One region of the Planococcus sp. SSTMD024 genome, then DNA from elsewhere that is predicted to be linked to it. Evidence: riboswitches for the same ligand, from Rfam matches in the RefSeq annotation. Region 1 holds a riboswitch; each other region holds the start of a gene.
The links. A riboswitch is a leader RNA that binds a small molecule or an ion and turns the genes downstream of it on or off. The one in region 1 is predicted to bind S-adenosylmethionine.
Positions count from the first base shown of each region.

Region 2: another riboswitch for S-adenosylmethionine. It lies ahead of AB9R92_RS08705 (LLM class flavin-dependent oxidoreductase); the one in region 1 lies ahead of mtnK (S-methyl-5-thioribose kinase).
Region 3: another riboswitch for S-adenosylmethionine. It lies ahead of acsA (acetate--CoA ligase); the one in region 1 lies ahead of mtnK (S-methyl-5-thioribose kinase).

Region 1 covers NZ_JBGGNS010000020.1:71,276-81,758, forward strand. The annotation lists gene AB9R92_RS06150 (MinD/ParA family protein) at 1-344, shown strand, start outside; gene AB9R92_RS06155 (FliA/WhiG family RNA polymerase sigma factor) at 372-1,130, shown strand; gene AB9R92_RS06160 (DUF6115 domain-containing protein) at 1,152-1,565, shown strand; gene AB9R92_RS06165 (YaaR family protein) at 1,579-2,013, shown strand; gene AB9R92_RS06170 (PilZ domain-containing protein) at 2,041-2,391, shown strand; gene AB9R92_RS06175 (1,2-dihydroxy-3-keto-5-methylthiopentene dioxygenase) at 2,501-3,034, opposite strand; gene AB9R92_RS06180 (methylthioribulose 1-phosphate dehydratase) at 3,056-3,670, opposite strand; gene AB9R92_RS06185 (2-hydroxy-3-keto-5-methylthiopentenyl-1-phosphate phosphatase) at 3,667-4,332, opposite strand; gene AB9R92_RS06190 (2,3-diketo-5-methylthiopentyl-1-phosphate enolase) at 4,329-5,552, opposite strand; SAM riboswitch class I at 5,623-5,736, opposite strand; SAM riboswitch class I at 6,052-6,204, shown strand; gene mtnK (S-methyl-5-thioribose kinase) at 6,282-7,472, shown strand; gene mtnA (S-methyl-5-thioribose-1-phosphate isomerase) at 7,469-8,530, shown strand; gene AB9R92_RS06205 (sugar ABC transporter substrate-binding protein) at 8,527-9,609, shown strand; gene AB9R92_RS06210 (sugar ABC transporter ATP-binding protein) at 9,649-10,483, shown strand, end outside.
Region 2 covers NZ_JBGGNS010000021.1:344,630-355,112, forward strand. The annotation lists gene AB9R92_RS08690 (copper resistance D family protein) at 1-960, opposite strand, end outside; gene AB9R92_RS08695 (copper resistance protein CopC) at 957-1,520, opposite strand; gene AB9R92_RS08700 (sodium:solute symporter family transporter) at 1,688-3,202, opposite strand; gene AB9R92_RS08705 (LLM class flavin-dependent oxidoreductase) at 3,320-4,711, opposite strand; SAM riboswitch class I at 4,826-4,934, opposite strand; gene xylF (D-xylose ABC transporter substrate-binding protein) at 5,179-6,207, opposite strand; gene AB9R92_RS08715 (response regulator transcription factor) at 6,234-7,787, opposite strand; gene AB9R92_RS08720 (sensor histidine kinase) at 7,780-9,228, opposite strand; gene AB9R92_RS08725 (sugar ABC transporter substrate-binding protein) at 9,225-10,205, opposite strand.
Region 3 covers NZ_JBGGNS010000019.1:760-11,242, reverse strand. The annotation lists gene AB9R92_RS03870 (GNAT family N-acetyltransferase) at 1-169, shown strand, start outside; gene AB9R92_RS03865 (long-chain-fatty-acid--CoA ligase) at 370-1,965, shown strand; gene AB9R92_RS03860 (TVP38/TMEM64 family protein) at 2,013-2,567, opposite strand; gene AB9R92_RS03855 (helix-turn-helix domain-containing protein) at 2,590-3,354, opposite strand; SAM riboswitch class I at 3,631-3,739, shown strand; SAM riboswitch class I at 3,814-3,921, shown strand; gene acsA (acetate--CoA ligase) at 3,988-5,691, shown strand; gene AB9R92_RS03845 (YeeE/YedE family protein) at 5,859-7,118, opposite strand; gene AB9R92_RS03840 (VOC family protein) at 7,318-7,713, shown strand; gene AB9R92_RS03835 (DMT family transporter) at 7,928-8,818, shown strand; partial or broken gene AB9R92_RS03830 (winged helix-turn-helix transcriptional regulator) at 9,372-9,740, opposite strand; gene AB9R92_RS03825 (MFS transporter) at 9,875-10,483, shown strand, end outside.

The DNA.
Region 1 (10,483 bases):
CCGATGCCTATTCGGTCGTCAAGATGATGCACGCGAAAGACCCGGATTTGGCCATTCGCCTCGTCGTCAATCAATGCACCGACGGAAAAGAAGGCCATCAGACAGCCGAAAACTTTGCGGAAGTCGCAGAGCGTTTCCTGGGTATAGACATCCGGACGCTCGGCATAGTGCCATCAGATCTCCATGTGCCGCAAGCGGTCAAAAAGCAGCAACCGTTCCTGCTGGCACATCCGGGCAGTTCGGCGAGCAAAGCAATACGCACGCTCGCAGCGGCGTATCTGGAGTTGCCGTCGCCATTCAAGATCGGGCTTCGGGGATTCGTCATGAAATTATTCTTCAAATAAAGGCATAGCAGAATTGGGGTGGACAGCTTGGTAAATCAGAAATTGTCGAATGCAGAACTAGCCCAATGGGGCAACTGGCAGCAGCACAGGGACCAGGATGCCGGCGATTATTTAGTCGCGAAGTATTTGCCTTTGGTGGATTATGTGATTCAACGCTTTCTTATCAGCCTGCCGAAAACCGTCGACAAAGACGAAGTCCGAAGCTACGCCTATGAAGGCTTGCTGGACGCACTCGATAAATTCAAGCCGGAGAAAGACTGGAAATTCGAAACCTACGCCGCCTGGCGCATCAAAGGGGCAATCATTGATGGCCTCCGGAAAAGCGACTGGCTGCCGCGTTCATTGCGGGACAAAGTGAAGAAAATCGAAAAAGCGTACGCTGAACTGGAACAGCAAAAAGGCGAAAGTGCCAGTGACCAGGAAGTGAGCGAATACTTGGGGATGACCCCGGCAGAATTGAACCGCGCCGTCTCGGAAGCTGCCCTATCGGCAATGCTGTCGATGGATGACGAGCAGTCGAACTTGGAAGAGCGCATGCCGCGTGCCAGTATCGGTTCGCCGGAACGCGAGCTGTCTGGGCAGATGACCAAAGAGGCGTTAGCGAAAGCCATTGCCACATTGCCGGAAAAAGAGAAGTTGACGGTTTCGTTATGTTATTTTGAAGAGATGAAGCTGACCGAAATCGCAGAGATTCTCGGGCTCAGCGTTTCCAGGGTGTCGCAGCTGCATTCGAAAGCGATGCTTCGGCTGCACGCAGCGATGTTGTCGGTCCATGAACATTATTAATCGAAGGAAAGCAGGGAGCAGATGGTAGCACTGTTGATAGTGGTCAGCACTTTATTGTTATTGCTGAACGTCAAACTGATGATGTCGAGAAAGCTGATGGTCGAACAGGAATCCGAACGGCTGGAAGCGGCCATGGCGGAATTCATCACAGCCGTCGAACAGGAAAACGATGCCTTATACGATAAATTGATGGACCGGTTGGAGCAGACGGAAGCGAAAATGGCGCAGTGGGAAAAAGCGGAGCATCAAGCAGAAGAGCCGAAAAGCGCGGATTTTTCCGGCGATCAGCCTCCGGTGGAAACAAGCCGGCGCGAGAAAGTCCGTCAGCTGACGAAACAGGGCTTCTCGGCTGCCCATATCGCCAAGCTATTGGAATTTCCGATCGGCGAAGCGGAAGTCGCCGTCCAATTAGAAAAGAAAAGACAGACTCGATAGGTGGGACATGGAGATGCGCATTGATGCAGCAAGGCCGAGGCCTTCAGAACAACCCAATACGGCAATTGCCAAACCGCCAGGCGGCGCATTTGCAGAAGCCATGAAGCAGTCGCGGACTGAGCTGAGGCGGGATGCGCTCACGCCCTTACTCGCGAATGTCGAACTGAGCGGAAAACGGCTCGCGGAACACCGGACTCTGCAGAACTTGGTTGCGTATAAACAATCCATCAAGCAATTTCTCGGGGAATCGCTTCGCCACGGAATCCAGCTGAGCGACCAAGCTGCGTCCGGTTTCGGGGAAGGGGCGCCGCCTCAACAAATCGTGAAGGTCATCGATGAAAAAGTGATTGCGCTTCAGGATCAATTATTGGATAATGAAGTGGAATATATTGGCATACTGGAAACAGTAGGAGAAATAAAGGGCTTGCTGCTCAATCTGTATATGTAACAAGCTTGGGGGAAAGGGAGTAACAATGTGAGCGATAACCGCAGGGAGTTTTTTCGGGTGTCTTTTGTCCGCGCGATCAGCGGCAAGGTAGAGTTATCTGAGAAAGAAGAGGTTCTTGTAGATATTTCCAGCTTGAGTGCCGGAGGGCTTGTTTTTGAAGCCTACCTGGATTTCGCGCTGTATGAACAGGTAATCTGCAGCTTCGAATTGCTAGGTGAACCTTTCCAACTGGAAGGAAAAATCATCCGAAAAGTGGCCAAAGAGCATAATTTTGAATATGCAGTGCAATTCAATGCCGGCCAGCGTTCTGTATCAAAACTATTTCAGCAATTGAATACATACCAGATCCGCAAAAGAAAAAGCGTGTTGAATGATTGAAAAGTTTCTTTTTCAATAAATTTTAATCTCCGCGATACCAACAAAATGATAAGAAAAAGCAAAAAAGACATGCTCCTTTAACAGGGGGCATGTCTTTTTCGTTTCTTTTTTAATTGTTGACGGTTTCGTCTTCGTAGACCGGAACCCAACCTTCCGTAGTGACAAAGATGCGCACGGCGACGACTTTGCGGTCTTCAGCGAGCGTGAAATAATGCGTAATGTTTTCAGGCACCGAAATCAAATCGCCCGGAGTCAGGTGGACTTCGAAAAAGCGTTCGTCTTGGCCTTGGATGATGAAGACGCCGTGGCCGCTGACGATGTAGCGCACTTCGTCGTCTGTATGGATATGCTTGCGCTGGAAGTTTTTCAGCAGTTCATCGAGTTTCGGGTTCGAATCGGACAGGGAGATGACGTCTGCTGCTTTGTAGCCGCGACGTGCCGAGATGTCATCGATTTCCGAACGAAACGCTTCAAGGATCTGTTCTTTTTCCTCGTCGCTCAAATCGAATTTCTCGCGCAATGGCTCCGGCAATTTATGGATATCCCAATGCTCGTAGACGACTTCCTGGCTTTCGAGAAATGCGGCAACCTCTTGTTGGGATTCGATTGTTTCGTCTGTTCCTTGAATTTTAATGATGGCCATGATGGATCTTCCTCTCTTGTTTTAGGATTGGAATTGGCGGAGCGCCAATTGGTATTGGAATAAAAATTCGCTCGCTTCGAGCAGTTTTTTCGCTTCAAAAGCATCTTTCCCCCACACGGTGATGCCGTGGTTGCGGATGAGTACGGCGCCTTTATCGGCGGTGACGAAGCTTCTGAACTCATCTGCGAGCTTTGGAATGTCGGCATGGTTTGGGATGATCGGAATCGACAGCTTGGCGTCTTGTTCCCATAAGCCGAACGCTTTGATCAGTTCCTGTCCTTGAAATTCAATAACCCCCTCATCTCCATAGAGCTCGGAGATGACATTGTTCGCGACCGTATGGACGTGCAAACTGCAGCCGGCTGAGGTTTCGGAATAAACGGCCTGGTGCAGCAAGGTTTCGGCTGAAGGCTTGAGCGCGCTATCTTGTGCGGGCTGCCCATTTTTGTCGACGAGCAGAAAGTCTTCCGCTGTTTCTTTGTATTTGTCTTTGCCGCTGGCGGTGACGAGAAATTCGAGCGGCTCATCCGAAACTTTGATCGCCAAATTGCCGCTTGTTCCCATAAACCAGTCGCGCGCAGCAAGCGCCCGTTTCACTTCGGCGAGTTCTTGCCAGCGGGTTTCGAAAGCGCTCATGAAATCACTCCTAGCTTGGCGTCGAGAATATCCGTCACGTCGTGGAAGCTTTCGAAAGTTTCATAGGCAATGCCGAGCTCTTCGCATTTGTCGACCAGGAAATCCCTGGCGATGACGAGATCCGCTTGTTTGGCGGCTTGCAAGTCGGTGATGGAATCGCCGATGACGATGCTCGTCGATTGCTCCGACATGATGCGGCGCATGACGGACGGTTTGCAGCAGCCGCAGCCTTGGCTGTCGCACTGTTCGTCGCAGCCGTGCGGGAAGCGGATATGGATCTTGTCATTCGAAAAGTCCGCTTCGTTGCAATAGATGCCGGCGAATGGACCGTATGGCTCGAGCAATGGGTAGACGAAAAAGTCGATGCCTCCGCTGACGATATAGAGCGGGATGTCATGGCGTTTTGTGTAGGCGACGAAATCGGCGAAGCCTTCGCGGATTTCCGCTTGGTCGAGCGCATAGTTGATGATCTGTTGCTTGGCGGAAGATGGCAGCAAGGCAAACATTTGCTGGACGCCTTCGCGTATGGAAATGCGCTGATCGAGAATTTGATCTTTTATCGGCGACCAACCCGGCGGATCGAACTCTTTCATGATGGCGATCAAATTATCGCGGGAAGTCACCGTCCCGTCGAAGTCGCAAAATATGACCGGCTTGTTCATACGGTTTCCCCCCATAATGCTAACGCTTTTTGTAATTCATCCTGTTGTTTGGCGGCTTCCGTTAAAGCCTGTCCTTGCAGTGCGGCGTCGATCGCTTGGCGGAACGCTTTGCCGCCAGCAGCAGCGCCGTCTGGATGGCCATGGACGCCGCCTCCTGCATTGATGATGCTGTCGGTGCCGTAGTCTTCTAACAATAGCGGCACGAGGGCGGGGTGGATGCCGGCGGATGGCACCGGGAAGCTTTGCTTCAAAGGGCCTTCGCTGACCAGTTCCTGACCGAGCTGCAACGCCGTTTCTTTCTCGAGGGCGACGCTGCCGTATGGGGAGGGGAACAAGCTGAAGTCAGCTCCTGCCAGTCGTGTCAGTTTGCCAAGTGCAAGCGCTGTGGACACGCCGTAAAAATCGGATGACGTATACGCGCCGCTGAACGCAGGATGCGCCATAAGCGGGAGTGCCACTTCTTCGTCTTCTGCCAGTTCCTGCAAGACGTCGAATCCGTAGGCATGGACATTGAACAGCAAAGCGTCCGCCCCGAGTTCACGTGCCCGCCGCGCCTTGTCGCGCAAGCTTGATGTCCGTCCGGATAAATTGACGGCATACAGCGTGCGATGGCCGGTTTCTTCGTACACTTCGTCTAACACATGACGCGCTGCGGTAATGCGCGTGTCAAACGGCGTCAGTGGATTGTCGAATAAAATCTCATCGTCTTTCACCAAGTCGACGCCGCCGAGTGCCTGTTGGCGAAGTTGATCTGATAGATAATCGAGATCGCGGCCGATGACGCCCTTGAAAATACTCATGGCGAGCGGGCGCCCGTTGACACCGAGCGTTTCGCGAATGCCGTCGATCCCAAAACGCGGACCCGGAAACTGGCGGAGCAGTGATTCTTCAAAATCCAAATCGATCAATTTGATCTCGCCGTCGAGCGACAGCTTGCCAAAGACGGTCGTCAGGATGGCGGGCAAATCCGCTGAGAAGTTGGCCGCCGGGTAATGGATTTTCAGGCGTGCTTGGATGACGCCTTGACGTGCGGGGTGGGTGACGTGCGGGAATTCTTCGACCGACACGACGCTCCCTCTATGTTGTTGCAATTGCTGCTGCTCGAGCAATGGCAGATCGGTCCACGAACCGACCGTCAAACCGAGTGCAATGGCTTCTGCTTTTTTTTCGAATGAACCGGCTTTGCCGAATAATTGATATGTCGCGATAACACCGCTCATGAATAACCCTCCTGCTTAGTGGACATAAAAAAACCTCTTCGCAAATAAGAAGAGGTTAATGATTAACGCCTTCTTATTTCCCAGCCAATCGATTGCGTTGGCTGCAAGAATTAGCACCGTGTCCATGATCGGACCGGTTGCCGGGCTTCGTAGGGCTTGTCCCTCCACCTGCTCTGAATAAGAATAGATTATGAAATTGTGGCTGTTGCAAAGTAATTCTGATTATTTCATGACGGGCGGTATCTGTCAACGGAGAAAATCAAAAATGTCTGAAAAATGTCAGTTGACCACTTCAGGGTGCGTTCACCAGAAAAAGAGCATGCCCAACCGGCAGCGGGTATTTAAGAAAAGTGCAGCAAGTAATTGATGAACTAGAAAACCCGAGTATGAAACTCGCCTTTAGCGGAAAGGTTTTCATTTTTTCAAAATATTTTATTGACAATGAATTCTGAATCGTGCTAGCATTCGTTTCAGAACTTCATAAATGTTGCATAGCAAACTCTTATCAAGAGCAGGCAGAGGGAAATGGCCCGATGACGCCCAGCAACCGACCGTAATACCGTTGTGAGACGGGGCGCTTTGGCGCCGGGATTCGATCCCTTAAGGCACGGTGCTAATTCCATCAGAAATGTACATTTCTGAAAGATAAGAGGCATGGATCTCTTATTCTGCGCCTCTTTCTTTCGGGAAAGAGGCTTTTTATTATTCCGCAGAAAAGAGGCAATCAATATGACACTTACAGCACCGTCTACATACAAAGCATTGACTGAACAACAAGCGATTCGGCTGGCACAGAGTTTGGACGTTTTTGCGTCGTCCGCAACACTCCAATGTGAAGAGATCGGCGACGGCAACTTGAATTACGTATTCCGCATCACTGACTCCGCCACTGGGCAAGGGCTCATCATCAAACAAGCCTTGCCGTACGCGAAAGTCGTCGGCGAAAGCTGGCCGCTGACGCTTCACCGGGCGACCATTGAAGCAAATGCCTTGAAGCTGCATGGCAGCCTCGCGAAAGGCCGTGTGCCGGAAGTGTATGCGACGGACGCTGCGCTTGCGTTCACCGTCATGGAAGACTTGTCGCAGTTGACGATTTTGCGCAACGGCTTGATCGACGGCAAGCATTACCCGAAGCTTGCGGAACATATCGGCAGTTATTTAGCGCATACCTTGTTTCACACCTCGGATTTCGGTTTGCATCCGTTCGAGAAAAAGCGGCTTGTGGCTGAGTTTTCCAATCCGGAGCTGTGCAAGATCACCGAAGACCTCATTTTCACCGATCCGTTTTTCGACCACGACACCAATGATTTTGAAGAGCCGCTGCGCGAAGCGGCACAGGCGATTTGGGACAACGAGCCGCTGAAGTTCGAAGTGGCCAAACTAAAGCGCAGCTTTTTGACGGAAGCGGAAGCACTTTTACACGGCGATTTGCATACCGGCAGCATTTTCGTCGACGAAGACGATACGAAGGTCATCGATCCGGAGTTCGCCTTCTACGGACCGATCGGTTTTGATGTCGGGCTATTTCTCGCCAACTTGATCGTCCAGGCGATTACGCGCAGCGGCGAAGAGCACGAGCTGATTGTGCAAGACATCACCCACACATGGCAGGTGTTCGAACAGCAATTTTCAGGTTTATGGGAAAGCGACGGAATCGAGACCTATAAAACGACAGCCGGCTACCGCGAATACGCCATCGAAAAAATCTTCCACGATGCGATCGGCTTTGCCGGATGTGAATTGATCCGCCGGACGATCGGATTGGCACATGTCCGCGACTTGGATGACATCGCTGACGAGTCGACCCGAATCGATCGCAAGCGGCAAACTTTGAAAGCCGGGGAAACATTGATCCAAACACGCCGGGAGTATCAGTCCATCAAGCAACTCGAAACGGCGATCAAGGAGCTGAGTAAATGACCATCCCAATATCGGTCATCTGGAAAGATGAACAACTAACCATTTTGGATCAGCGGCTGCTTCCGCAGACCGTCCACTATGAAACGCTTGAGACTTTGGAACAAGTGCATGAAGCGATTTTTCAATTGAAAGTGCGCGGAGCACCGGCGATCGGCATCGCAGCAGCTTATGGCTTGGCACTTGCGGCAAAACGCCACGACACGGCAGATGTCGGGTTGTTCCGCCATCGTGTAAAAGAAGATGCCGACTATCTCGTCGCTTCCCGCCCGACAGCGGTCAATCTGGCCTGGGCGATCGCACGGTTAGTCAACCGGATCGAACAGGCAAAAACGGTCACGCAAGCAAAAGCGCAGCTGATCGAAGAAGCCCAACTCATCCGCGACGAAGACGAAGCGGCATGCCGCAATATCGGCGAACTTGCACTTGAGTTGCTCGCAGACAAAGAAAAAGTCATGACGATCTGCAATGCCGGGTCGATCGCGACAGCCAAATACGGCACTGCACTCGCACCGTTTCATCTCGGCCAAGAGCGTGGCCGTGAGTTTGAAGTGTACGCATGCGAAACGCGGCCGCTGTTCCAAGGGGCGCGCTTGACCGTTTGGGAGTTGCAGCAGGCAGGAGTCGACGTCACGCTCATCACCGATAGCATGGCAGCGCACACGATCGGCGCAAAAGGAATCGAAGCAATCATTGTCGGGGCGGACCGCATTACGGCCAACGGCGACACGGCCAATAAAATCGGCACGCTCAACTTAGCGATTTTGGCGCATGCATACGGCATCCCTTTTTATGTAGCGGCGCCGGTGTCGACATTCGACTTATCGCTTGAAACAGGGAGCGCCATCCCAATCGAAGAACGGGCAGCGGAAGAAGTGGCTGCGATCGGCACGCAACAAATCGCGCCGGCCGGAACGAAAGTGTTCAATCCGGCTTTTGATGTCACACCGGCCAACTACATCACGGCGATCATCACCGAACGCGGCGTCATCCGCCCGAATGATGGACAAACAATCAAGGCCCAGCTTTATGCGGTGCCGCTAAAAGGAGAAACGATATGAAAAACAAATCAGCATGGTTCATTTTATTCGGATTAGTATTCGCCATCTTGCTTTCAGGATGCCAACCAAAAGGAGAAGCGACAGCGGAAGAAACGGCTCCGGACGATCAGCAAGCGGCAGTGGACCATCCGCTTTCAGACAAGAAAATCGCACTCATCATGCAGCAAAATCTAGGGACTTTTTCTGCGCAGTACATTGCAGGCGTAGAAGAGCAAGTGGAAAAATTCGGCGGCAGCGTGACGGTGTTTACTTCAGATGGCGACCTCGCGAAAATGGCGTCCAATCTGGATGCCTCGATCAACCAAGGATTTGACGCGATATTGATCGACCACGGAACGAAAGAAGCGTTGAATCAAGGCGTTGAACGCGCAGTGGAACAAGACATTCCGGTCGTCGCTTTCGATGCAGGCGTTGATGTCGATGGCGTGGTATCGCTCGAGCAGGGCGATCAGTTGATGGCAGAGTTGACGCTTGAAAAGTTAGCTGCAGATCACGGCGGGGAAGCCAATATCGTCAAAATCTGGACAGCCGGTTTCGCGCCGATGGAACGGCGCCAAGTGGCATACGAACAGTTTCTCGCTGACAATCCAGGCATCCAGGAAGTGACGGCATTCGGTGCCGCGACACAAAACACGGCGCTCGATACGCAAGCGCAGATGGAAGCAGTGTTGAAGCAATACCCTGAAGAAGGCGAAATTACAGCAGTTTGGGCGGCATGGGATGAATTTGCCAAAGGTGCAGTCCGGGCCATTGAACAAGCAGGGCGCGACGATATCAAGGTGTACAGCATCGATATGAGCGATGAAGACTTGCAGATGATCCAAAAAGACGGCAGCCCGTGGGTCGCATCGGCTGCGGTTGATCCACAGGATATCGGGCGCATCCAAGTGCGTTATGCGTACCAATTGATCGGCGGGGAGACACCGGAAGAACAAGTGACGCTTGACCCGATCTTCATCGATGCGGACAAATTGCCGGAGACGGCCGTGACCACAGAAGAATTGGGCGAATACATCGAAGGCTGGGGCGCGAGTGAACAAGGTTACAGCGCAGCATTGGAAGAACTAGAAGGGCGCTAAAGAAAAGCGCTGCTGATTTTCGAAAGGGGAGGCAAGCGAATGGGCGGCCAGTTATTGGAGATGCAAGCGATCACAAAAGGTTTCGGGCCTGTCAAAGCCCTGGACGGCGCGGCGTTTACGCTGGAGCGCGGTGAAATTCATGCCTTGCTTGGCGTCAACGGCGCCGGCAAAAGCACATTGATCAAAGTATTATCGGGCGTTTATCCACAAGACGCCGGAAGCATCTGGCTAGATGGGACAGAACTCGCACTCAATTCACCAAAAGCGGCGAAGAAGAACGGCATTTATTGTGTGTACCAAGAAGTCGATACGGCGCTCATTGCGGATTTGAGCGTCGCTGAAAATATCTTGCTCGACAGCTTTGCAGCAGCGGGACCCTTGTTCGTCTCCAAGCGAAAAATAAGAAGCCGAGCGCGGGAAGTGCTGTCGCGCCTCCAATCCGAACACATCGATGTGGAGCAGAAAGTGTCGCAATTGAGCTTAGCGGACAAGCAATTGGTGCTCATCGCCCGTGCGCTGGTCCATTCAGCGAAAATCATTATATTTGATGAACCGACGGCTCCGCTGTCGGTCCATGAAGCGGACAAGCTGTTCTCGGTCATCCGTTCGCTCAGTGCACAAGGCGTCGGCTGCATCTTCATCTCGCACCGCTTGCCGGAAGTGTTCGAGCTGTGCAGCCGGATTACCGTCATGCGCGACGGCCGTCATGTCGCTGGGTTCCTTACAGCGCAAGCCGAACAGCAGGAAGTCGTCGAAGCGATGCTCGGGCGCGCGCTGAGCCGTGAGTTGCAGCACGTAGAACATGCCGTACGAGATACGTTGCTGACAGTGGAAAACTTGTCTGACACAAGGAAATTAAAAGAAATCTCATTCA
Region 2 (10,483 bases), on a different contig from region 1:
CCATTGCAAACCGAGGAAGATCAGGCCGATCGCCAGCATCAAGAACGCGTCAATATTCGGTGTCCATACCGCATGCACCGGCAGATACTGCGGCCCGGCGAACCATTCGACAAAAGGCGCGCCGCCTTCCATGCGGAACGTTTCGTTGATATTATGCGGCGGGGCGAGCTTGCTCATGAAGGCGGTGATTAATAACACCAACAGCAACAGCCAGCTCTCGACTTTAAGCCATGCGCGGTTCGGGGCATCGCTTCTGGATAAGACGGCATTGATGAACGCTGCGAGCAACAGCGGCACGATGCTCAAATGCTTCAAGAGCAAGAGCTGCCCGTAAGGCAAAATCCACGAGCTCGCGTAATCTTCCGGCGCCACAAAAAACAACATGAGCCAAATGCCGCTGCCGATCAATAGGATCATCATGGCAACAGAAAACGGCGTAAACCATTTGAGAAATGCGCGCCAATTGCGCCCATCGCCCAAAAACCAGGCAATGTGGATCAATACGCCCGCCCATAATACGAGCGCCAGAAAATGAAGCGCGTGCCCAATAAAGCCTTGCCAGTCCGCAATCGATGCAGCATGGCTCGCATACGCCACATTGAGCACGCTGAGCACGAGCCAAAACGCGCGGAACGCCCACGATCCGTCGCGCCACACCACGATCACCCATGCCACTGCCATCAAGACGCCGAATACGTAGCTTTGGCCGGCGCGAAATTCTGTTGCGACATCCATCAATGCCTGACCCGGCCCAAAACTTTCCGAAAGCAATAAAACCAGCTGGATGACAGGCGGGGCAAGCAATAGCGGAATAAGCGCAAGCGCCATCAAGAGCAGTTTTTTCGGAACCTCAACAAGCGGCTTTTTCTCCGATTTGACGCAGCGCAAGACAACATCCCCTGCCAGAAACACCAACACCACATAAAGAAAAAAATCCGACAGTGCGATCAACCAACTCATCGTTTTCTACGCATTAACACAACGGCAGCGACCAACAGGATAATGGCGAGGCCCGCGATGATCAAGGTCATGCTGGAACCGCCTTCTTCTGAAGGAACTTCCGAACCGCTCGCGGCTGCCTCTTCCATCTCTGCTGCTTCCGTTGTTTCCGTTTCATCAGCTTCCGGTTCAACCGTTTCTTCTTCAGCCGGCTCTTCTTGCGCCGCTTCTTCCTCGCCTGCCTGCAATTCAAAAGCAAGTGACCCTTGGATTGGGTGGCCATCTTCGCTCAGCACGTCATATTCCACGACATACGAACCGTCTTCCAGTTCCTGCGCCGGCGTCCCGACCAATTGGTCTTCCATTACAGCCACTTCACTGAAATCCACAGCGGTACCGTCCATCGTCATCGTCATGCCACTGCCCTGTTCGATGCCGGCGCTGAAATCGAGCACCACTTGTTCAATCGGCTCAGCCACAACCGCGCCTTCTGCCGGAGTGGACGATTCAAGCACCGAATGCGCATGCGCTGTCATCGGCAAAACCAGTAATGCACTTAATAAAACCAAAGTCTTCTTCATAGGTAAGATTCCTTCTTTCTTGTTAGGTCAACTCAATTATTGCAACAACTCTTTTCAGCCTATTTCATTTGCACGCAAGAAACAAGAGCGGCGCATTTGGATTTATGAATTTTCTCTGAAGATTGGCAGCATAGGAAAAAGCCCCGAATGATTTCGAGGCTTTCTCTTTACAATCCACGAACTGCTTCCTGCGAAGTCTTTTCGCGCTTTCTCAAAGTTTCGGCAAGCAGGCTCACCGTGATCATCGACGTGAAGCCGAGGATCGAACTGAAGAACATCGCCTGGAAAACGTGCTCGATGACACCGGTGCCGGTCAAGATCATATAGCAGCCGGCACCGCTGACGACGGAAGCGATGGCGCCGGATTTATTGGCGTGCTTCCAGAAGTAGCCGAGGCTGATCGGGGCTGCAATGCCGCTGATGATCGCGGAGGTCCCGAAGTTCGTCAAAAGCGCCAAGGATTCCGGCCGGTTGATCGACATATAAAGCGACACGAGGCCGATAAAGACCAGCGACACTTTCGACGCTTTCAGCACTTTGGCATCAAGTTCCTGCTCCGTCAAATTCTTGTTTTTATAGAGAACCGGCACTGCCAGCACTTTGAACAAATCGTTGCCGATGCTGTTGGTGATGCCAAGGTACAGGCTGTCGGTCGTTGACAGGATCGCGGAAATCAAGCCCATGACGAGCAGCGCAACGATGACCACCGGGAAAGCTTCCATGATATACGCCGGAATGGCGCTATCAGCCGACGCGAGCCCCGGCAAGATGATGCGCGCGGCGAGTCCGGCGAACACCGAGAAGATCGATAAGGTGAACAAGGAGACGCCGGCGGATAAAGTGAAGGTTCGCAAGTCTTGTTCTTTTTCGACCGTCAGCACTTTATTCATCAAATGAGGCAATAGCACGAATGAAAACAGCAGCCACTGGATGCTCAAGATCGCGAAACCGCTATAGAACGGCCCGCCAGTCGACAGCGGCGAAACAAGTGCCGGGTCGATCGCGCGAAGTTCCGATTGCAGCGTGCCGAACACATTCCATCCGCCGCCGATCGTCCATAATAATGAGATGAATAACAATAGCGACACGACCGCCATCGTTGCCCCTTGGATGCCGTCGCTGACAATTTGCGCGAACGCGCCGCCGAGGCTCACGTAGACGACGGTGATGACGACGCCGATTGCGATGCCCCATAAATACGGAATGCCGATGACCGTCTCGAACATCGTCGCGAGTCCGACGTTCTGCCCGACAATGTAATAAATATTGAACAGCACCAATAAGGCGACGAGGACGCGCAAGGCTTTGCTGTTGTAGCGGTTGCCGAGCCACTGCGGGATCGTCAGGCTGCCGCCATTTTTCTGCCCGTAGCGCCAGAAAGCTTTCGTGAACAACAACAGCCCGAGCCATGTGACCCCAAAGCAGCCGATCGTATACCACAAAGTCGACAAGCCGTATGTATACGCCCAGCCCGGCACGCCGAGAAACAGGTTGGCACTGGCGTAAGAGGCGCCGAAACTCATGCCAACAACCGCCGGATTGACTTTGCCTTTCGCGATCGCAAAGCCTTTCATCGATCCGCTGTGGGCTTTGCCTTTTTTCCCGAGCCATGTCGTCAAGGCGAAATAGCCGACGAGCATCAAAGCAATCAGCGGCAATAGCCAAGTTGTATCATCCCCCATTCTGTTCGCCTCCTTTTGGTTTCGGTTTTGGATAGAGTTTGTTCCATAAAGTCAGCCCCGCGATCCAAAAGACGGCGACGGCGATCCAGTAAGCTGTCAGCATCCTCATTCCCCCTTCTAGTTGTTAACTGTTTCGTGCAATTGCTTGAACGTTCTGCCCGGATGATTGTCTTTCAAGTGCGCTTGGCCTTTGCCGTAGACTTTCTCACGGTATGTGCCGTCTGCGTATTCTTTCTGCACGAGCCCGCGTTCCTGCAAGACCGGAACGACCAGTTCGACAAAGTCTTCGAAGCTTCCGGGTGCGAGCGTATACGCCAAGTTAAAGCCGTCGACTCCGGTTTCATCTCTCCAGCGCTCCACTTCGTCCGCCACTTGCTCCGGCGTGCCGACTGCGACCGGCCCTCTTCCGCCGATGCCGACAAATGTCGCGAGTTCGCCGATCGTCCATTTTCGATCCGGATCGGCGCGCGTGAACACTTCCACCGCCGATTGCATCGCGTTGCTTTGGATGTATTCGAGCGTATCTTCCGGCTCGTATCCGGAAAAGTCGATGCCGGTCCAGCCGCTGAGCAGCGCGAGTGCGCCTTCGTAGCTGACATGGCTTTTCAAGGTTTCGTATTTCTCTTGCGCTTCTTCTTCGGTCTTGCCGACAATCGCGGTGAAGGTTGTGTACACCAACACATCTTCCGGGTTTCGGCCATTCGCTTTGATGCGTTCACGGAGTGCGTCGACGCCTTTTTTCACCACCGGAATCGTTGGCCCTGCCGTAAACACCGATTCGGCGTGCTTCGAGGCGAACTCACGGCCGCGCGGCGAAGCGCCTGCCTGGAACAATACCGGCGTGCGCTGCGGCGACGGTTCGGATAAATGCGCGCCCGGCACTTTGAAGTATTTGCCTTCGTGGCGGATGTCATGGACTTTCGCCGGGTCGGTATAGACTTTCGATTTTTGATCACGGACGACCGCGCCGTCTTCCCAGCTGCCTTCCCATAACTTGTAGCAGACGTCCAAATACTCGGCCGCGAATTCATAGCGTTCGTCGTGGCTCATTTGGTCATCGAGCCCGATATTCACTGCAGCACTTTTCAAATAGGAAGTGACAACGTTCCAGCCGATGCGCCCTTTTGTCAGATGGTCGAGTGTCGACATGCGCCGTGCGAAGGTGTACGGATGTTCGTGGCTGACAGAAGCCGTGACCCCGAAACTCAAATGCTCCGTCACTGATGACATGAGCGGCACGACCAGTAGCGGATCATTGACCGGCGTCTGCACCGCATTGCGTAATGCGGCATCGCGCGTGCCGCCGTAGACATCGTAGGTTCCGAGCACATCGGCCAAAAACACCGCGTCAAATCTGCCTTTTTCCAATAGTTTCGCAAGTTCGATCCAATATTCGCTGTCCTTATACGTATGCGACCGGTCGTCCTCATGCAGCCACAACCCCGGCGACTGGTGCCCGCCTGCGCACACCATCTCAAAAGCGTTCAAATAAATCCGTTTCTTCGTCATCGTCAAATTCCTCCTTTTGAAATCGCAATTTCCGCAGCCCTCTGTAGAAAATAAAAATAGCCCTCTTTTCTCTGAAAACGAGAAAAGAGGGCTATTTGAATGGTCGGGTCCGCTCTCTTATCTCCCAAGGAATCTCTCCTTGCTGGAAGTAGCACCTTCCTGATTGATATCAGGGGTTGCTGAAGCGTCATCGGGCCAGTCCCTCGGCTTCTCTGGATAAGATTATTAAATTAATCCCTATCTTAATACTAGGAAATAGAGAAGTCAACCGAATATTTAAAATTCTTTTTAGATTTTTTCGATCGTCCGGCTTTCGCCACCGAAAAATGCCGCTTCCCATTCAACCGGGTAGCGGCATTTACGCTTGCTCTTACAGATTCAAACAGCTGGTGTCATTCCAGCCCGTCCAGTTCTTCTGCAGAATGAAAATTATCCGCCAAGACGCTGCTGGCAGGCAGTTCCAGTTTTCAGTCTTTGCGGTAAACGTCTTCTGCACGATGAAACCCGTCCGCAATGAGCGTATCTTGAATATTATCGTCGTTGACGGCAACTGGTTCAAGCAACACAGACGGCACTTCGCTTTTTCCGTTGTTGATGCTGACGGTCGGTCCGATTTCGTTCCCTTCCGCCAATTCGACAGCAAGCGCTGCGACACGTTCGGACAATTGCTGGATCGGTTTATAGACGGTCATCGATTGTGTGCCGTCGACAATCCGCTGCACAGCTGCCAGTTCGGCATCCTGCCCTGCGACCGGGACGGACCCGGCAAGCCCTTGTTGCGCAAGCGCCTCGACCGCCCCGCCGGCGGTCGCGTCATTTGCCGCGATAACCGCATCTATTTGGTTGCCGTTGATGTCGAGCGCCTGCGACATATGCGCAAAAGCTTGTTCCGGCGCCCAATCTTCAGTCCACTCATCATAAATGATGTTGATGTCGCCGCGTTCGATTGCCGGCTGCAGCACATCAAACACGCCTTTTTTCAAAAGATGGGCGTTATTGTCTGTCGGGGCGCCGCCGATGTAGACGTAATTGCCTTCTGGAACCAATTCCAGCATTTTCTCGGCTTGCAGCTCCCCCACCTTTTCATTGTCAAAGGAGACGTATAAATCGATTTCCGCATTTTTCACGAGCCGGTCGTAAGCGATGACTTTGATGCCTGCCCCGTGCGCTTTATGGACAATCGCTGCGGTCGCTTCTGCGTTATGCGGCACGATGACGAGTAAGTCGATGCCTTGTTGGATCATCTCTTCGGCTTGGGCGATCTGCAGCGCGTCGTCCCCATTCGCTGCGGCAATCTCCACTTCCAATCCGCGCGATTCAATCGCTTGTTCGAACAATTCTCGGTCTTTCAGCCAGCGCTCTTCTTTCAAGGTGTCCATTGCAAAGCCGATTTTCAGCGGTTCCTCGTCTTGTGCCTTGTCGTCTTCCTTGAACACACTTTTTTCGGGCAGCTTAGCGTCTTCCTGGCACGCTGCCAGCCAAACGCCCGTACTCATCAGCAACAATCCCCTTAGCAACCGCTTCATGTGCTGATTCCTTGCGTGCGGCCTGAATTCAGCAGGTTCAAACGGTATTCAGTCGGGGACTGCTCGTGCATTTTCTTAAACACTTTGCTGAAATAATTGGGTTCGTGGTAACCGACTTCCAGGGCAATCGTTTTCAAGCTGATTTCCGGGTCGGCGAGCAGTTTCTTGGCTTTTCCCATCCGGCATTCCGTCAAAAAGTCGATGTAATTGATGCCGAGTTTTTCTTTGAACAATTTGCTGATATAGATGGGGCTCAAATCCACTTTCTTCGCCAGCACTTCGAGTGAAATGTCTTCATGGGAATGCTCCATGATGAATTGCTTGATTTTATGGATCTTGTCGAATTCCACACGGCTGAAATGCATGGTGTAATGCTGCTTCAAAGCCTTTATCAAATCCGAGGTTTCTAACATCAATTGGCGATAGTCTTGTGCCGGGATCGCATAATAAGGCGCTTCCGTCTCGATTCCGGATTCCTCCATGATCCGGCTGGAAAGCCATAATAATTCAAGCGAACGCTGCTGGGTTCTGAGGACATTTTCGCCTGTCTGCTCCGATTGCCGGATCAATCCGTTTACGATATCTTCGACCGCTTCCCAATCGCCAGTCCGGACACAATCAGCCATTCTCTTTTCCTGCTGCTTGATGAGCGCGGGGTCATGTGTGCGGATAGGTTCTAAGTCTGCCGAATAAAAACGGTAGCGCGAAGGAACCGCTAAATCCATCATGGCGATCAATGATTTCTGGTAGGAATCCCGCACCTGCTCCAAAGAATCGCACACCGGCCCAATCCCGACAAAGCATTGCTCCCGCTTGCCGGATGCTGCCAAAATCCGATTCGCAAGCGTGATCGCCTGGGAGCGGTATGAATGAGCAGGATCGCGGAAGACGATGAGCGGCAATTGCCAGTCATAACAAGGGCCCGCCCAAATATGAGAAGTTTCGCTGATGTCCCGTTTAATATCGCGGCATAGTTGCTCCACGCCTTTTGGGACGGCGATCGTCATGACGAATTTCTCGTTGGATGGCTCGGTTCCTTTCATGTCTACCAGCAAATCGATGTGCATGTCCTGGACTTGATCGAACAATAATTGCGTAACGATATCCATCTCCACGATGGCCATCGCTTTTTGCAAGGCGCTTTGTTGCTGCTCGCGTTGCGCTGATTGCTGTGCTTTCTTTTTCAAATGACTGAACAACTTCTCCGCGATGGCCACGATTTCTGCCGCTTTGCTTGGTTTCAGCAAATAATCTTTCACGCCCAATTTGATCGCTCGCTGGGCGTAGCCAAAAGTATCGAATGCTGTCATCATGACAAATTCGACTTCCGGGTCGGTCCCGCGAATTTGTTCGATCGCCTCCAAGCCCGTCATGACCGGCATCATGATGTCCATGAAGATAATATCCGGCTGCCAGTCAGCTGCAATTTCCACTGCCTGTTTGCCATTTTTCGCTTGCTTGATCTCTATTTCCTCGAATGACCGCTCCAGGATCGCTTTCATCCCTTCACGTTCCATCGGTTCATCGTCTACGAGCAGGAGCTTAAACATAGCTTTCAACCTCCGTTACTTTCGGCAATTTCAAAACGATTTTCGTTCCACACTGCGGCATGCTTTCGATTTTGATGACATCGTCGCTGCCGTAGAACAGCTGCAGCCTTTTCGCGACATTGGCAAAGCCGATGCCCGTTGCATGCCCTTCTTGTGGGTCGATGCCGCCTGTTAATAGCTGTTCGATTTTATGTTCGTCCATGCCTTGGCCGTTGTCTTCAATTTCCACCCGTATGTGCTGGTCTTCTTCTTTGATGCGGAACCAGATTTCGCCGTCGTCTTCTTTCGGCTCAATCCCATGGATTACGGCATTTTCGATGAGCGGCTGAAGCGTCAGGCTCGGCATTTGATATACCAAGGCCGCTGGATCCAAGTCGATGTGAAAGGTCAACCGGTCGCTGAAACGGGCTTTTTGGATGTCCATATATTGCGTCAACACATGCGCTTCTTCTTCAAGTGTCACGGTATGGTCGAGGCGCTTCAGATTATAGCGCAGCAAACCGGCCACGCTGACCAATAAATCACTGGTGTCTTCGGCGCCGTCCAGATAGGCTTTTTTCGATAAGGTGTTCAAGGTGTTGAACAGGAAATGCGGATTGATCTGGCTTTGGAGATGGCGCATCTGGCTTTGCTGCAGCAGCAATTGGCTCTCCTGCAATTCACTCTCCACTTGGGCTTTTTGCTGAATTTCCATGATCAGTTTATTGATGTTCACGCGCATATGGTCAAAGGTTTTCGCCAAAAAGGAAATTTCGTCATTGGAATTCACGCGGATTGGCTGGTCAAAGCGCCCTTTGGCCAATTCGTTGGCCGCTTTCGTCAATTGATGGACCGGCTTGGTGATGCTTAAGGAAAACAAATAGGTAAACAATAACAACAACACGCTTGTCAGGGATAACAGCAAAATGCCCATCGTGTTCAGTTCCTGTGATTGCCGGATAATGTCCCGGTAAAAGCGTTCGTACGTCCTGAGTTCGGAATTGAAAATCGATAAGGTCATTTCGGAGATATAGACGGACATGCGATTCGCTTCCGTGAATTCGCTCGCCGCGATGTCATTCTCGCCTTGTTCGCTGAAAGCAGCGGAACGTTCCACGGTTTCTATAAAACTTTCGATCATATTGCTGTAATTGGTCAAAGAAAATTCATTGTCCGCATTGCGCAATTCCAACAACGACGCCTGGGCGTCCTGCAGCCTTTTTTGGCTGGACGCGAGCGTCGTTGCTGAGCGGGCTGTCGGATTGGATAGATAGTCGTTCAAATTGGTCACCGTTTGCTGGCTGGAGGCGGTCACTTCGTTCATCTGCAAATAGCGCTGCAAGATGTCATTGTATTGGTCCTGCATTTTCTGGTTGTAAAAGGTCAATGCCAGCCAAATCGCGAACATCATGACGATGACGATTCCCGCGAGCATCCAAATCTTCTTTTGGATTGTATTCACGGCAATTCATCCTTTCCTTCCACAATGCGGATATCGGTCACATATCCTTTGGAATCAAGAGGCACGACTTCATTGCGTAACCACTTCATCATCATTTCGACGCTTTTCTCGCCCATCTCTTCCGGCGATTGTTCGATGATGGCATCGAGCTTGCCTTCCGTTAACAGCGCAGAAGCATCCGAACCGTCATCGAATGAATACAGGTAGAACGGCTCGAGTTCGGTGCGGCTGCTGATTTCCTGCATGACCACACGGGCTTGGCGGATATCGAGCAAGATGAACGCATCGACATTCGGATGCTCGTTCAACGCTTGCTGCGCGGCATCTGCCGCTTCTTCATCCGAAGAACCGCTTTCGATATAAGTGGAACGGATCTCCGGGTATCGTGCCAGGCTGTCTTCCATGCCATCCAAGCGCAGGCGTTCGCTGTATTCCAGTTCCGCGTCGCCAAGCAAGACCATTTCCCCCGATGTGCCCATATCGGCGACCAATTGCTCCACCAGCAATTCACCGGCTGCGTAATGGTCCGAGCCGATATAGGTTTTGCGCAAGCTTTTCTCGACCGGCACGTCATTTGCGACGGTGATGATCGGGATGCCATAGGAAGCGGCTTTGATGCGCGCCAATTGCTGGAACTCTTCGGTGTCATGGCCTTGCACGATGACTCCGTCCACTTTCGAATGAAGCGCAATTTCCACTTGTTTGAGGAAATCTTCCTGGTTTTTCCCATAGCTCCCCCATAGTTCAAACCCGACATCTTCCCGTTCCGCTTGTTCGGCAGCGCCTTGTCCCACCAGTTTCCAAAACGGCGTATCCAATTCTTGTGTGATGAGCACGATCCGCTGGCGCTCCTGGTCGCTGCTGACGGCTGAGGGCAGTTCCCATTCGGAGTTCAGGACTTTATTTACCGACAGCACGGTAAAAAAACCGAGCACGGCACATAATGAGCACAGCACAAAGATGACTTTTCTTCTCACGGTTCGTTCCCCTTTTCGCGATGAAACTGTTTTCATCTTACCACCTGTCGGAAAATTCGCAATACTGTCTATATAGAAACAAGCACCTTCGTCTTTGAAGGTGCTTGAAACTCGTATTTTCCGAAGTTTATTGCTCGCTTTCCGTGGGGCGGGAATCGAGCCTCCTCGTCACTTCGTTCCTGTGGGGTCTCTCAAACCCGCTAGTCCCACAGGAGTCGAGCAAACACTTCTCCAAACACTTAGACAGTTCATTGATTTTTGAATGCAGCGAAAAGCAT
Region 3 (10,483 bases), on a different contig from region 1:
CTGTCTCGTGCGCAACCCTGCGTCGAGGCGGGTGCTTGAAAAAGCGGGCATGGCCTTTGAAGGGCGTTTTAAACAAGAGTTTTTCATGGACGGCGCCTACGAAGATATCGATTACTTGGCGCTGCTGGCACAAGACTACGCCCCAACGAAACACAAGACGCAGTGCTGAATGCCTGCCGCTTGCCTTGAATTCGGTAGCCGCTGGTGGAACAGCCATTTCTTGACGGTGGATGGAATTGTGCTATAACACAAAAAATGTATTGTTTCATTTTTCCGCCAATTCCGAAACTTCCGTTGACAGCCCGTGTGCGCCTTTCTATACTTGATATATAACAGTTGGATACAAGAGACACGAGAGGGGTTTTGGAAATGATCGTACCATTGACACCGCTGGACTGGAAACGACGCGCAGTCAAGTATTACCCGGACAAGGTAGCCGTCATCGACGGAGACAAGCGCTTCACGTATAAGGAGTTTGCCCGCCGCTCCGACCAGTTGGGAATTGCCTTACATAATGCAGGCATCCAGGAACAAGACCATGTCGCCGTGATGCTGCCGAATACCCATTACATGCTCGAGGCGTTCTACGGTATTCCGCCGCTCGGTGCGGTTATCGTGCCGCTAAATTACCGGCTGTCCGCGAAAGACTTGGGTTATATCATCAAACACAGTGACGCGAAGATGCTGATTGTCGATGCGGAATACGCCAAGATCATCGAAGAGATCCAAGGCGACTTGCCGATCGACAAATACATCATCGCACCGGCTGAAGGGCATGAGACGAACCTTCCGGGCATCGGCTACGAGGAATTTATCGGAGCCGTCACAGACGAAGAGCAATTGCCTGTTGTGGAACTCGATGAAAACCAGATGCTGTCGCTGAATTACACAAGCGGCACGACGTCGAACCCGAAAGGCGTCATGCAGACACACCGGACGAATTATTTGAACGGTGCAAACTTCCTGCATCATTTGGAGATTAAATTCGACGATGTCTATTTGCATACCTTGCCGATGTTCCACACAAACGGCTGGGGCGGTGTGTGGGCGATCACAGCAGCAGGTGCCACGCATGTGTGCTTAAGAAAAGTTGACCCGCCGCTCATCCTCGATTTGTTCGAAAGCCACGGCATCACCTCGTTGTGCGGCGCGCCGACGGTCGTCAACATGCTGGTCAATGAACCGAAAGCGAAAGACATTGAATTGAAGACCAAAATTCGCATGGGCACGGCCGGCGCGCCGCCCGCTGCGGCACTTATCGCCAAAGCCCAGCAGACGCTCGGCCTCAACATGATGCACGTCTATGGGCTGACCGAGACTTCGCCGTTCATTTTGTATTGCGAATGGAAAAACGAATTCGATGAGCTGGATGCGGAGCAGCAGGCGAGCATCAAGGCGCGCCAAGGCATTGAACTGGCCTTTAACGGCGAAACAAAAGTCGTCAGCCAGGAAGACGGAAAAGAAGTCGCCTGGAACGGCAAGGAACTCGGGGAAATTGTGACGCGGGGCAACGTCGTCATGGCAGGCTATTACAAAGATCCGGAAAAAACCGCCGAAGCGATCCGCGATGGCTGGTTCTATACGGGTGACCTCGCCGTGACGCATCCGGACGGCTTTATCGAAATCCAGGACCGCATCAAGGACATGATCATCTCGGGCGGTGAAAACATTTCGTCCACCGAAATCGAAGGCGTGCTGTATAAGCATCCGGCAATCGCGGAAGTCGCGGTCATTGCCGTGCCGGACGAGAAATGGGGCGAAGTGCCAAAAGCAATCATTGTCTTGCACAACGGCGCGGAAGTGACCGAACAGGAAATCCTCGACTATACGCGGGAGCACATGTCGCGCTTTAAAGTGCCGAAATCGGTCGACTTCGTGGAAGCTTTGCCGAAGACGGCGACGGGCAAGCTGCAGAAGTTCCAATTGCGTGAAATGTATTGGGGCGGCGGCAAGAAAGTCAATTAACGAACAGCAAAAAGCGAGAGATCCTCACAAGGGATTCTCTCGCTTTTTTAGTGCGCATCGGTTTTCGGCGTGCTGCGCTTTCGGAGGATGGCGGCCGTAACGACCATCACCAGTAAAGCCATGATCACGGCATACAGCACGGAGCGGGGCAGCCACAAAGTCAGCCCGAACGCGACGGCAATTTCAACGGCCACTGCCGGCAGCTTGCCAATCGAACTCGCCGCAAAAAAAGCGGGCGTCGAAATCCGGGTCAGCGCGGCTCCCGCCGTGACGGCGCCGGACGGGGCAAATGGCAGCAAGCGAAACGCGATGACCGCCCAAAATACAGCGGCATTCTGTTGGCGCAGGAAAAACCGAAACCACCGCAGTTGCTGCCAAGCGGGCGGCATGTGCTTGGCGCCGTAACGGTAGAGCCAAAAGCCGAAGAGCGCCCCGATGATTTCTCCGCTGACGGACAATACGCTGCCGCCGGCCAGTCCAAAACGATCCAGGTTGACCGGGGTGATGAGGAGGCTCGGAATGAAACCGAACGCGCCGATGGCAATATTAAGTAGCAGGAGCGCTGAAAATTCCAATGAGCGGTAGATGAATTCGATCGTCATGAGTGGTCTCCTTTGAATGGCATTACACGCCGTCCGTTTGATGCAGGCGGTAACACCGCGGGGTCATGCCGCTATGGCGTGTGAACGCCGCGTGAAACTGCGTAGCGCTCTTGTAGCCGCACCGGGCGGCGATGGCTGCCACTTCCTCTCCAGTCGCACGCAATAACTGCTGCGCGCAGTCCAGGCGGCAGCCGATGACGAACTGAAGCGGTGTTTGTGTGCAGCGTTCTTTAAACAGGCGGCTGAAGTGGAATTTGCTAAGGCCGAACCGGGCGGCGGTAGCGGATAGGGAAAACGGCAAGTGGCAGTCTTCCTCCAATTCATGCAAGAGGTGAAGCAATCGGAAAGAATCCGTGGGCAGGGCAGATGCCGAAAGTTGCGTGATGCCGCATTCCATCCACAACAGTTCCACTATTTTTTGGCATTTGCTGCCAGAGGACGCAGCCGATTGAATTTCACGCTCGAGTTCCGCAAACAGTGAAGCGATAAACTGCGGGCTTTCCGCCTTCATGAATCGAACCGAAGACATGTTAGAGGCGGGGGGGCCAATCAGTGTTCTGATGCGCCCATCGGCACGGTCGAAACGATGCCAACAGCCTGTCGGGATCAACAGCAGATCGCCAGGTGACAGCGCCAGCCGCTGATCGGCGAGCGCGACTTCCCCCGTGCCGCTTTCCATCCACACCAGCTCTGCGGTCTGCTGATGGCGATGGAGCGGCACGGGGGAGGCATGAGAAACTCTTGGGTCGAGCGAATCAATGGTTTGGATCAAATACGGTTGAATCATGAACACCTGCACTTTTCATTAAAGTCTCTTGAGTATAGCAATAATCAAGAAAAAGGTCAGTATATTCCCGGTAATGGTTTTAATGAGATGGGCCATTCCGCAACAATTGAGAAAATCCTTTTTTCAAGCGGCGGCTGGTGCCACGAACCTAAAAGGGAATGCCTATTTAAAAAGTCGGAAAACAAGGAATATTTCAAGTTATTTGGAAGAAGTTGTTGACATCCCGGAAGTGCTCCCGTACCATTGTCGACATAGCGAATTTCATAGACAACCATCATCTTATCGAGAGCGGCGGAGGGAATTGGCCCTGTGAAGCCCGGCAACCGGCAAGTCTTACTTGCACAGGTGCTCCTTCCAACAGGCGAATGCGTCTGGCAGATAAGAGAAGGCACAACAGACCTTCTCTCGTGGAGGTCTGTTTTTGTTTTGGACATTCGTTTTTCAATTACATAGCAACACTTCTTATCACGAGTGGTGGAGGGATCAGGCCCGATGAAACCCAGCAACCGGCAAGCAATGCTTGCACAGGTGCTCCTTCCTGCAGTCCGCGAGGCTGAAAGATAAGTTGAGGACCGAATCCCCTCTTCTTTCGATGAGCGGGGTTTTTTCTATAGACAAAAGGAGGCACAACAGATGAGCAATCAACCATTGGCACCACGTTTTCAACCAGGGAACGAGCCGAACTTGCCGGACTATGACCAAGGGCGGCGATCTTTTTCCTGGCAGCAAGTGGAACGGCAATTTACCTGGAGCGAGACAGGAAAAGTCAACATGGCCCATGAATGCATCGACCGGCACGTCGAGGACGGCTACGGCAGCAAAACGGCCCTTCATTACATCAATGGTGAACACGAGGAGCACTGGACGTTCGACGAAGTGAAAAGACAAACCGACCACGTCGCGGCAGCCCTTCGAAGTGAAGGCGTCCGCCGGGGCGACATCGTCTTTATTTTCCTGCCGAAAAATGCCGATTGCTATATCAGTATGCTCGCAGTGATAAAACTCGGCGCCATCGCCGGCCCGTTGTTCGAGGCGTTCATGGAAGAAGCGGTGCGCGACCGCGTACAAGACTGCAGTGGGCGCTTTATCATCACCGACCCGGCGCTTGCCGTGCGCATTCCACGGGATGAGTTGCCGTCTCTGGAAAAGATTTTCATCACCGCCGGATCCGATCGCTGCCGAGCAGGGGAAATTTCCTTGACGGAGCTGTCAGAACAAACCACTGACAGCGGTTTTTCAACTGAATGGGTCGACTTGGAACACCCGCTCAACATCCATTACACGAGCGGCTCGACCGGCAAACCGAAAGGCATCATCCATGCACACCGCGCGATGATCCATCAATACCAGACCGGCCACTGGGTGCTCGATTTGAAAGAAGACGATGTCTATTGGTGCACGGCGCATCCGGGCTGGGTAACGGGCACCGTCTATGCGATCTTCGCCCCGTGGCTGAACCGCGCCACCATCGTCGTCAACGGCGGGCGTTTTGATGCCGATTCCTGGTACGCCACCATCGAGCGGGCAAAGGTCACGGTTTGGTACAGTGCGCCGACCGCGTTCCGCATGCTGAAATCAGCGGGGGCTGAGGTCTTGGCGCGCTACGACCTCCGTTCGCTGCGCCACATCCTGAGCGTCGGTGAACCGTTGAACCCCGAAGTGATCTATTGGGGAAGCGAGCAATTGGGCCTGCGCATCCACGATACGTGGTGGATGACCGAAACCGGCGCCCAGCTGATCGTCAATTTGCCGGCTGCAGTCATCAAGCCAGGTTCCATGGGGCGCCCGTTCCCCGGCATATCAGTCAGCATCCTGAACGACCAAGGCGAGGCGCTGCCAAACGGGGAGATCGGCCATTTGGCAATCCGCACCCCGTGGCCGGGCATCATGCGGGAAGTGTGGCAAAACGAGGCCAAATACCGGTCGTATTTCCAATTTGACGGCTGGTACTTATCCGGCGATTTGGCGATCCAAGACGAAGACGGCTACATCTTTTTCCAAGGGCGCAGTGACGACATGATCAATTCCTCAGGTGAGCGCATCGGACCGTTTGAAGTGGAGAGCAAATTGCTCGAACACGAAGCGGTCGCAGAAGCGGGCGTGATCGGCAAGCCCGATGCGCTGCGGGGAGAAATCGTCAAAGCATTTATCGTGCTCAACAGCGGCTATACGGTCAGCGATGAAGTAATCGAAGACATTCGCTTGTTTGTGCGTTCGAAACTGTCCGCCCATGCCGCACCGCGCGAGATCGAAGTGATCGAGGAATTGCCGAAAACAAAAATCAGCGGCAAGATTTTACGCAGGGAACTGAAAAACCGTGCGCCAGTCAACCAGTGAGCGGGAATCAGGGCCCTTGCGGATTCAGCTAATCGGGCACTTGGGCGGCTAGCTGACCGATAATGAACAGCGAATTTGCGGGACTCATTATCGGTCGTCATGTAAATGTAAAAGGAGGCTCCCTGTGACAGGGAGCCTCCTTTTTTATCGTTAAGCGATTAAAACCTCTAGCACACCGAATCGTTGGATTTCGGGACAGACAGGCCGAACAAGGGCCGCAAGTAAAGTGCGAAAAACGTACCGGCGAGTGCGAGAATGCCCCAAATATAGCCGTGCAGGCTAAATGAAGCGATGCCGCCGAAATACGCGCCGATGTTGCAGCCGAACGCGAGCCGCGCCCCGTAGCCCATCAACAAGCCGCCGACAACGGATGCCCAGAAATTGCCCATGGTGATTTTGGTGAACTTGAACAAGCCGCCAGCTGCGGATGCGAGAAATGCACCGAGAATGACCCCGAAGTTCAACACCGTGGTGGAATCGGCGAAAGTGGACGATTCGAGCATCGCGGCATTTGCGCCTTGCCAGTAGCCCCAGCTTGCGACGTCCACGCCGAAGAATCCGGCAATTTTTGATCCCCATAATGCGAATGCGGACGTGATGCCCCACGGCGTGCCGCGCGTCATCAAGGTCAGTGCGTTCAATACCGCAAGCGCGATCGCTGCGGCGAACAACGGCCACGAACCGCGGAAAATGCGTTTCCAACCAGTCGTTGTCGGAAGCGGCGCCATTTTCGGGGCGCGTTTCTTTTTCTCGATGATCAACGTGATCCAGGCGATGAGCCCGAACAACGCAATCGACACGAGCCATGCGCCGCCGTAGCCAAGACCAGTGGACGTCGCGAGTGACACCGGTTCAAAAGCCGGCATGTCTTCTGTCCAAAACGGCAAGTGATAGGCGCCGATCGTCGTTCCGATAATAAAGAACAACAGCGTGACGAACATGACCGAACGCCCGCCGCCGATCGCATAGAGCGTGCCGGAAGCACAGCCGCCGCCGAGCTGCATGCCGATGCCGAAAATAAACGCACCGACGACTAAGCTCACGCCGACCGGGGAGACGTACCCTGACACACCGGTGCCAAAGAACGAATAGCCGTACGCCAGAATCGGCGCGAAGAGCGTCACGGCAACTGCCAGCATAAGCATGTGCGAGCGCATCGCTTGGCCATTGCCGACCGACATGAAGCGCCGAAAAGCGGACGTGAAGCCGAACCGGGCATGGAATAAGGTATAACCGAGCAATAGCCCAAGCCCGAGCAAGATGGTTTGTGAAATGTGCTGTGTGGCGAGCAAGTAGACCGTCAACAATGCGCTGACGGTAAGTCCGCCGCCAATCAATGCTTTTTGCGGTGCGTCCAGTGCAATCGAATCGCGATAAACGGGGTCTTTTGCCTCGTCGACCGGTTGGACACGAGTCGAAGTTGTCATATAAACCATCCTTTTCTGAGTGATATAGTAGGGAATAAAACATTATATTAAAGGAGCGTTTGCGAGAAGTCAACGGAGCGGCTTGTGATGGACATACGCGCCGATGGGTTTGCCATGACGCAGCGGGGGAATTAGATAGTTAACACGATCTCCGGGCAGGGCAGCGACTGGTTTAGGAAGGGAAACGAGGTGAAAAACCATGGACCACAGCTTGTGGATCAATTTGCCGGTAAAGGATTTGCAGGCGGCAACGGCGTTTTATGAACAAGCCGGATTTTTGACGTTCAAAGCGGATTCGAGCAACGACCAGCAAGCGGCATTCTATGTGGAACGGCAGCACCTGTATGTGATGCTGTTCCCGCAAGAAACCTTTAAAGCCTTTACCGAGCAAGACATCGCGGACACATCGATCGGCAGTGAAGTGTTGTTTTCGCTGTCGGCCAAATCCCGTGAAGAAGTCGACAATCTCGTATTCCGCATCGAACAGGCAGGCGGCATCGTCTTTGCGCCGCCGGGTGAGCGAAACGGCTTGTACGGAGCGGGGTTTTCGGATGTGGACGGGCATCGCTGGAATTTCCTCGTGACGGAAGCATAATTTGATCCGTTAATTTAATGCCCACCCGGAATCGCACACGAGATGGCGTTTCCGGTTTTTTTGCTATGGAATGGGCTTTTGTCTGGAATCAATAATGTCCGGTTTTAAAGATAGGGAGACAACTGGAGCAAAAATGCGGTACGATAGGGGAATAGATCAAAAGTTTCGACTATTTCTGGATGAGTTTTTTCATGCAGCTAGGAGCGGGTGTCCTGTGAACAACAAATTCCTTTTCGCGTTTCTCGTCATCATCACGACCAGTTTGATGGGGTCTTCGTTTGCGGTCGGCAAAATCGGCCTCGACCACGTCTCGCCGTTGCTGTTGGTCGGGATCCGTTTTACGATTGCGGGCATTTTAATGGCCGTCTTTGTCAAGCTGTTCCGGCGCAAGCACCCGAGACAGCGTTCCGAGTGGCTGCATATTCTGGTTATCGGCTTTTTCCAGACCGCGGGCGTCATGGGCTGCATTTTCCTGAGTTTGCGGACGATCACGGCTGGGGAATCCGCCATTTTGACGTTCACCAATCCTTTATTGGTGGTGATTTTTGGCACCGTTGCACTCGGCATCCGCTACCGCATCGTTCAATGGGGAGGGGTGCTGCTTGGGTTTTTCGGCGTCTTCATCACGATGGGAAGCCAAGTGAACTTGGAAGTCGGCACCTTGTTCGGCTTCGGGAGCGCTGTGTCCTGGGCAATCGGCACATTATTGATCAAGTATTGGGGCATCCGGCTCGATACGTGGGTGCTGACGGCGTATCAAATGCTGTTTGGCGGCTTGATCTTGCTGATGGCAAGCAGCTTGTTGGAAACCCAACGACTGGCACTCAATCCCGAGTCGTTGTTCATTATTTTCTGGCTGGCGATTCCGGCATCGATCATCCAGTTTGCGATTTGGTTTTACCTGCTGCAAAACGGCAATCCCGGGAAAGTGAGCGCTTTTTTATTCCTGGCGCCGTTTTTTGGCGTCATCTCGGGATGGCTCATTTTAGGGGAGCAAGTCGGGGTGTCACTGATCGTTGGCGGCGCGTTGATCTTTACAGGCATATTCCTGGTGAATTGGCCGGAAAAGCGGCAGGAAGCGGCCATTCCTGGAAAAGTCATATGAAAGGGCTCGATAGCGGAATTATGCGAATAAAAGATGTTGATCGATCAATCAGGAGATTTTATGGATTAGTGACTGCAGCAAGAAGCCAGCCGGAGCGGTTTATGGCTACATAAGAACTGATGGAACTAAAAGGCGCAAAATGAATACGGCGATGCAGCGATGCATACATGAACTACACAATCATCATCAGGCTGACGACTTAAGAGTCCAGTTGATATGTGCCAAGCTGACAAACAACTAAACCCGAACCGGAACGGCTGATCAACAGCTGAACCGATTTGGTTTTTTGATTTACTGGTCATGTTAAGTAACGCAGTCTTCGTAGAAAAACACGACAAAATCACTCAAACAAACGCATAGCTCAGCAAATGAAAAAAACAGCTGGTTTCACTGAAAATCCCGGTTTCGTCTCACTGTCATGAGTATACTTATTAAATGAAACATAACTTCCTATAATTTATATTATGTAAACTAAATTTTAAAACAGCATTCCAGCCGTTTAACCCGTCCCCATCTCCCCGTACCATCTAGCTTTTTGGAGACCGGCTGCTGGCTATTTTAAATGGTCGTTCAAGACGCCTTCTTCCAGCACTTCGAATTTATCGCCGTGCACTTTCTCAATATGCATTTCGCCCCATTGTCACAACGAATCCAAAATGCCTTGCAAGCTCCAGCCATACTCACTTAGTTCGTATTCGACTTTTGGCGGCACTTGGTTGTAAACGATTCGGTTAATGATGCCATCAGCTTCCAACTCACGCAATTGCTGCGTTAACATCTTTTGTGTGATGTTTGGCATCAAACGCCGCAATTCACTCGTCCGTTTCGTGCCGTGCGTCAAATGGCAAAGAATCACCGTTTTCCATTTGCCGCCGATCACTTCCAACGTGGCTTCCACCGAAATATTATATTTTTTCACCATTTCTATTCCTCCCATAGGCACCAAAAAGTGCCTACAGCACTTTAAAGTACGTACTTCCTTTTAAAAACCTCGCCATCCATACTAGCATGTATCGAGCGAAATCGATCGATAAAAACGCTTTGGAGGAGAAACATATGTCTGCATCACAAAAAAGAAGCAATTTTGCCTTATTGGCATTGGCGCTAAGTGCTTTTGCCATTGGCACCACCGAATTTATCAGTGTCGGCTTATTGCCGTTGATTGCTGAAGATTTGGGAATTCCCGTCAGCACAGCGGGTTTGACTGTGTCATTATATGCGATTGGTGTCATGGTCGACGCCCCGGTACTGACTTCTGTCAGCTCAAATATGCCGCGTAAGTCGTTGCTGTTATGGATTATGGTCGTCTTCGTTATTGGGAACTTGATAGCGGCAACCGCCCCGACTGTCGGTGTTTTACTCGCTGCACGAGTTATTTCTGCATTGGCGCACGGTGTTTTTATGGCAATCGGTGCTACAATCGCTGCGGATCTGGTACCGGAAAACAACCGAGCCAGCGCCATTGCGATGATGTTCACCGGATTGACGGTAGCTACGGTGACCGGCGTTCCCTTTGGCACCTTTTTGGGCCAACAGTTCGGCTGGCGCACGGCGTTCATGGCGATTGTCGCACTCGGTGTCGTAGCATTGATCGGCAACGCTTTCCTTGTGCCGGGTAATTTGAAAAAAGCGGCGCGCACCACCTTGCGCGATCAAGTGAAGCTA